Salinivibrio kushneri: one gene and its partner. The protein of the gene in region 1 binds, or shares a complex with, the protein of each later gene. Links are inferred from orthologs where the notes say so. Each region holds a gene or a part of one and is shown in the gene's direction. Other genes may lie near its edges.

Region 1 (3,319 bases):
GGCAGGGTCGATGGTGCAGGGCTTCAATTATTACTGGGGCTGGTACTTTCGTGTGATGACATCCAGTGGCAAAACGTTCCAGATTGCCTACACATGTCGGCGCAACATGCCGGAATGACGACTTTATTAAAGCTAAATACTTGATACACGGAGTGGGAGTAAAAGGATGGCAAATATACTAGCAGCGGATGATTCGGTATCTATTCGGCAAATGGTGAGCCACACGTTAAAAGAGGCGGGTTATCAGGTTGAAACAGCGAATGATGGTGCAGATGCACTGCGAAAAGCAAAGTCTAAAAAGTTTGATCTCATCATTTCCGACGTCAACATGCCGGTGATGGATGGTTTTGAGTTTGTTAAACAAGTACGAGGCGTACAGCAGTACAAATTTACCCCGATATTGATGCTCACTACCGAAGCGTCCGCTGAGAAAAAATCAGCGGGTAAAGCAGCGGGCGCGACAGGATGGATTGTTAAACCATTCAACCCAGATACCTTACTGAAAACACTAAAGCGCGTGCTGTAAGGCGCATCAACGGAGGGTGATATGGCCATGGATATGGACCAGTTGCGACGCATCTTTTATGAGGAATGTCGTGAGAACCTCGAAGTGCTGGAAAGAGAGCTCTTAGCGCTTGATCCGGGTGCGACAGATCTTGAATCCATTAATACCATTTTCCGTGCTGCGCACTCGATTAAGGGTGGTGCTGCCACCTTTAATCTTGACGATATTAGTCACTTCACTCATGTGATGGAAACCTTGCTTGACGAGGCTCGAGAGGGAAAGCGACAGCTCGACAGCCACACGATAGATGTATTATTGCGTGGCGGTGATTGTATCCTCGCGATGCTTGAAGCTTACGAAAATGAGGCTGAGTACGACAAAAGCGAGCGAGATGCCGTTACTGCTGCACTTAACGCAATTATGGATAGCGATAGTGCGGCGTCAACAGCCTCTGAGCTAACAGAAGCAGATACAGAAGATCTCGGACAGCAAGCGTCGGCGGCAACGGGACATGAAGAATGGTCGATTACCTTTGTTCCGCACCCAGACATGCTATTTTCTGGCAATGATCCTGTACGTATATTGCGTGAACTCCATGCACTCCCCGGGGGCGCAGAGGTAACGTGCGATCAGACGTACCTGCCAAGCTTTGAACAGTTAGACCCGGAGCAGCTGTACTTGCGTTGGCACATCCGCGTTGATGGTCATGTCCCAGAAGAAGAAATCACCGCGATTTTTGAGTGGGTGGAAGATGAATGCGATCTCACTATTCGCCCCATCGGCGCTGAAGGTGAGAGCGATGCGGATACTGAACCGGTTGAGGTAGAGCAACAAGCCGTATCATCACAACCGCAAGACAAATCCTCCCCTCGCTCATCGTCACCTGATCCCAAGCCGGCTACGAAAAAAGCCAGTAAGCCACCAGCGAAAAGCGATACCAGTGTTTCCTCCATTCGCGTTGAAATCGACAAAGTCGATAACTTAATCAACTTAGTGGGGGAGTTGGTTATTACCCAGTCGATGTTGGCAGAATTGAGCAGTGATTTTTCTCCCGAGCGTTTGGAGCAACTGCAATCTGGACTTGAGCAACTGATGCTCAATACTAAAGAGTTGCAAGAAAGCGTACTCGATATTCGCATGTTACCCATCAGCTTTGCCTTCAACCGCTTCCCCCGTTTGATTCGAGATTTGTCGTCGCAACTGGGGAAACGGGTGGAGCTGGTGATTGAGGGGGAGAGCACCGAGCTAGATAAAACCGTGCTCGAGCGGATTGCCGATCCGCTGGTTCATTTGGTGCGCAACGCGGTGGATCATGGCTTAGAGACCCCAGAAGTCCGTGCGGGAAAAGGCAAGCCTGAGACAGGGACTGTGCATCTGAATGCCTACCACCAGGGCGGATCGATTGTGATTGAAGTCAGTGATGATGGCGCTGGATTACACAAAGAAAGGATCTGGCGTAAAGCACTGGATAAGGGGCTGATTTCAGACGACCTCCCGCTCAGTGAGCTGACCGATACACATGTTTTTAACCTCTTGTTTGCCCCAGGTTTTTCAACGGCAGAGCAAGTGTCTGATGTCTCTGGGCGTGGCGTAGGGATGGATGTGGTGCGCCGCAACATTGAACAGCTCGGCGGCAACATTGATGTGCACTCTGCACCAGAGCAAGGCAGCACTTTCAAAATTAGCTTGCCGTTAACCCTGGCTATCTTAGACGGTCAACTGGTCAAAGTAGAGGGGCAAGTATATGTCGTACCACTGATTTCTATTATTGAGTCCCTACAAATTGATAGCCGCCAGATAAAGACCGCATCAGGTGTGCAGTTGTATCGGTTACGTGAAGAAAACATTCCTATCTTGCGCTTAAAAGAAGAGTTTGGGTTGGGCAGCAGTGGCGACGATCTCGACAAACAATTGCTATGCCTGGTGGAAGCGGGAGATAAAAAAGTGGGCTTGTTGCTTGATGAGTTATTGGGCCAGCAACAGGTGGTTATTAAAAGCTTGGAGTCAAATTATGCCCGCGTGCCTGGTATTTCAGGCGCGACCATTCTGGGGGATGGCTCTGTCTCACTCATTTTAGATATCCAAGGCTTAATCACGCAGTTTTTAGCACGTGTCAGCGATGCCAGCGGTCATATCGCCGCGGCATAAGGAGAGGCGATGCAGACGGTAATGGAATCAGACAATGTGCTCGATATTGATGACCGAGTAGAGCAACTGCAAGGCAGTGACTATCTGAGTTTCGAACTGGATGGCGAACTGTATGGCGTTGATATCCAAACGGTAGAGGAGATTCGGGTATGGGAGTCACCGACACTGATCCCGCGTTCGCCCACTTTTATATTGGGCGTGATCAACCTACGCGGAATGATAGTGCCCGTGATGGATTTACGTATTCGCTTTCAGGCCAAACAGGTCGATTATCACCGAGAAACCGTGGTGCTGATTTTGCGCGCCAGTGAGGTAGCCAATAACAAGGTGATGGGCGTAGTGGTCGATGCCGTTTCCGATGTGGTTGACCAAGGGGAGGGACAGATTATGCCCCCCATCGGTGACTCTCAAGTGATTGCCTACGTCAGTGGCCTGCTCAATGTCGGCGATCGGGTGATGTCGTTGGTGAATGTGGATGAGTTGTTGCGTATCGAGCGATGGATATAGGTGAGGGTATGGCGCAATCGCGAGAATACTTAAGTTTCTTACTCGAGGATGAAGAATACGGCGTCCATATTCTCGATGTGAAAGAGGTGAGAGGGTGGTCGGAAGTCCGTCGGATCCCCAACACGCTGCCGCATATGCTGGGGGTGTTGGAGCTTCGGG
Region 2 (3,296 bases), 1.6 Mb from region 1 along the record:
CCAATGTCACACTGGGAATGGCCGCGTCTATGGCTCGCCAAGGTAAAAAAGTCATGGTACTGGATGCCGACCTTGGCCTTGCCAATGTGGATGTATTACTTGGCCTAAGAGCGGGCAAGAATTTGTCTCATGTGCTTCAAGGCGTCTGTGATCTTAAAGATATTATTCTCGAAGGTCCGCACGGTATGAAAATCGTACCTGCATCGTCTGGTCTTCAAGGTATGACGGAGCTAACACCGGCGCAACATGCTGGTTTAATTCGCGCTTTTGGTACACTCGAAGAAGAGGTTGATGTACTCTTAGTGGATACTGCCGCGGGGATTTCAGACATGGTACTGAGTTTCTCGCGCGCCGCACAAGATGTCGTCATTGTGGTCTGTGATGAACCTACATCAATTACTGATGCGTATGCATTGATTAAAGTACTCAGCCGTGAACATGGTGTGACACGCTTTAAAGTTGTTGCAAATATGGTCAGAAGCTACCGTGAAGGACGAGACTTGTTCACAAAATTAACGCGAGTCACTGAAAGGTTTCTCAATGCTAATCTAGAATTAGTAGCATGTGTTCCCGTTGACGAAAGGGTGAGGCAAGCAGTGAGAAAACAAAAAGTTGTCATTGACGCATTTCCTCGCTCGCCCGCATCATTGGCAATGAATGCGCTGGCGAACAAAGCGCTGACCTGGCCGGTGCCGCGAAATCCGGGAGGCCATCTGGAGTTTTTTGTTGAGCGGTTGCTTATCAAAAATGATGACGCAGGAGAGTTAATTCGTGAATAGAGCGCTCACGTATAGCCGCACAGGGGCAGATCGCCAAGCGGTACTTGAGCGTTATTCGAGTTTGGTCAAGCGCATCGCGCATCACTTGATGGGGCGCTTGCCACCGAGTGTTCAAGTAGAAGATTTGATCCAAGCTGGTATGGTCGGCCTCCTTGAGGCACAGCAGAATTATGACCCCTCCAAAGGGGCGAGTTTTGAAACTTATGCTGGTATTCGAATTCGCGGTGCTATGCTGGATGATATGCGCCGCGGTGATTGGGTGCCACGATCTGTCCACAAGGCGAGTCGTTCAATCAGTGATGCTATCGCATCGCTAGAAAAAGCGTTAGGTCGGGATCCAACCGACGTAGAGGTTGCGGAAAAGCTTGATATGAGCTTAGAGCAGTACCATCAAGCGCTTAACGATGTAAACTGTGGGCGTTTGATCGGAATGGATGATCTGGGCGTCTCTGAAGATGCATTCACAACAGAGAGTCGCCGTAATGACAACACTCCCTTTCAGGGTGTTGCGGAAGACAGTTTCAAAGCCGCATTAGCGGCGGCGATCAAAAGTCTTCCTGAAAGAGAGGCGCTGGTGCTATCTCTTTATTATGATGAGGAATTAAACCTCAAAGAGATAGGAGCAGTGATAGGGGTCAGTGAATCCCGGGTCTGTCAGATTCAAAGTCAGGCTACGCAACGTTTGAGAGCTAAGCTATCCGCTTGGCATAGTGAGTAAGTAACTGTTTCGACAATAAAACGAGACCTCACCGGAGGCAACCTTGGATAAAAACATGAAAATTCTCGTTGTTGATGATTTTTCAACAATGCGCCGTATCGTAAAGAATCTTCTTCGTGACTTAGGTTTCAACAATACCGTTGAAGCGGATGACGGCTTAACCGCGCTGCCAATCCTCAAAAAAGGCGGTATTGATTTTGTCGTGACCGATTGGAATATGCCTGGTATGCAGGGGATAGATTTGCTTAAAGAAATCCGCAAGGACGGTGATCTTAAGCACCTGCCTGTATTGATGATCACCGCTGAGGCGAAGCGCGAGCAAATTGTAGAAGCCGCGCAAGCAGGGGTGAATGGTTACATTGTTAAACCTTTTACTGCCGCTACGTTGAAAGAGAAGCTCGATAAGATTTTCGAGCGCATGTAAACAGCCAGCGCACAGTAAGAAGGAACCGCCATGATCAATCTGGACCAAGCGAAACAATTGGTCGCGTATCTTGAAAACGGAGAGCAAGATAACGCTAATACGCTTCTTACCGAAATAGCGAAAGAAGCGCGTGACCCACTGTTTAATGAAGTGGGGAAGCTCACCCGCCAATTACATGACTCGATTACTGACTTTCGTTTGGATCCTAGAGTGAGTGATTTGGCTAACGTGGATATCCCTGACGCTCGCGACAGGCTCACGTATGTCATGCAGAAAACCGAATTGGCCGCCAACAAAACCATGGATTCGGTTGAACGAACCATGCCGATCGCAAGCGAGCTACAAGACAACTTGCAAGCCGTTCGTCCCAACTGGAACAGCCTGATGCGTGGTGAGATTGCTTTGGATGAGTTTAAGTCGTTGTGTCACAACATTGACGAACTCTTGACCCAAGTAGAAGGGGGCGCGACAGAATTGCACGCGCACCTGACTGAAATCCTCATGGCACAAGACTTCCAAGACTTAACCGGCCAAGTTATTCGGCGCGTGATTGAATTGGTGCAAGAAGTTGAGCAACAGCTGGTAGAAATACTCACCGCCTTTGGCATGGATAGCGCTGCGATTGACGCAGCATCGGCGAAAAAAGCAGATGATACCACCGATAAGTCAGCCCCTGAGGGTCCTGTGATTCACCCTGAAGAGCGCGATGACGTGGTTCACAGCCAAGATGATGTTGACGATTTATTATCGAGTTTGGGTTTTTAGAGGTGCGCTATGAGCTTTGAGATGGATGAAGAAATCCTTCAGGACTTTTTGATTGAAGCGGGAGAGATCCTCGAGCAGATGTCTGAGCAGCTGGTCGATTTGGAGCGTGCCCCTGATGATGCAGACTTACTAAACAGTATTTTCCGCGGCTTCCACACGGTAAAAGGTGGGGCGGGCTTTCTTGGCTTAAATGCGCTGGTTGATACCTGTCACGGTGCTGAAAACGTCTTTGACAACTTACGTAATCATGGACGTGAGGTGACATCAGATGTGATGGACACTATTTTGCAGGCGCTGGACACTGTGAATGATCAATTCGCCGCGGTACAAAACCGCGAAGAGCCAGTGCCAGCCGATGGCGCCTTGCTCGAAGCACTGCACCGCTATGCGAAACCGGCGAGTGAGGATGAGGCAGTGGCCGAAGAGCCCACACCTGAACCAGAGCCCGAGCCAGAACCCGAACCTGAGGCGTCTGAAAGTGACGCAGCGAGCCAGGATGACAGCGCGATCAGTGGTGATTCAGTGGATGAGATCACCCAAGATGAGTTCGACAAGCTGCTCGATCAGCTCCATGGTGAGGGAAAAGCTCCCACGGCATCTGATTCAGGAT

What was found.
Region 2: the proteins of N8M53_RS02245 (region 1) and cheY are in contact, whole or in part, in a solved structure (PDB 1A0O), measured with the Escherichia coli proteins. The link is inferred for Salinivibrio kushneri from one-to-one orthologs.

The regions. Positions count from the first base shown.
Region 1 is NZ_CP114588.1:451,740-455,058, forward strand. Bases 108-3,100 are described here. They hold N8M53_RS02245 (chemotaxis protein CheA), read left to right. Parts: upstream 108-547; coding sequence 548-2,653; downstream 2,654-3,100. Other genes in these bases: N8M53_RS02235 (STAS domain-containing protein), read left to right, coding at 108-144; N8M53_RS02240 (response regulator), read left to right, coding at 167-526; N8M53_RS02250 (chemotaxis protein CheW), read left to right, coding at 2,663-3,100. Also shown: more of N8M53_RS02235, read left to right, coding at 1-107; more of N8M53_RS02250, read left to right, coding at 3,101-3,160; N8M53_RS02255 (chemotaxis protein CheW), read left to right, coding at 3,169-3,319. UniProt on the Escherichia coli protein: Involved in the transmission of sensory signals from the chemoreceptors to the flagellar motors. CheA is autophosphorylated; it can transfer its phosphate group to either CheB or CheY.
Region 2 is NZ_CP114588.1:2,023,935-2,027,230, reverse strand. The notes cover bases 267-3,236. They hold cheY (chemotaxis response regulator CheY), read left to right. Parts: upstream 267-1,552; coding sequence 1,553-1,921; downstream 1,922-3,236. Other genes in these bases: N8M53_RS09510 (chemotaxis protein CheA), read left to right, coding at 2,696-3,236; N8M53_RS09515 (protein phosphatase CheZ), read left to right, coding at 1,952-2,686; N8M53_RS09525 (RNA polymerase sigma factor FliA), read left to right, coding at 772-1,497; N8M53_RS09530 (MinD/ParA family protein), read left to right, coding at 267-779. Also shown: more of N8M53_RS09530, read left to right, coding at 1-266; more of N8M53_RS09510, read left to right, coding at 3,237-3,296. UniProt on the Escherichia coli protein: Involved in the transmission of sensory signals from the chemoreceptors to the flagellar motors.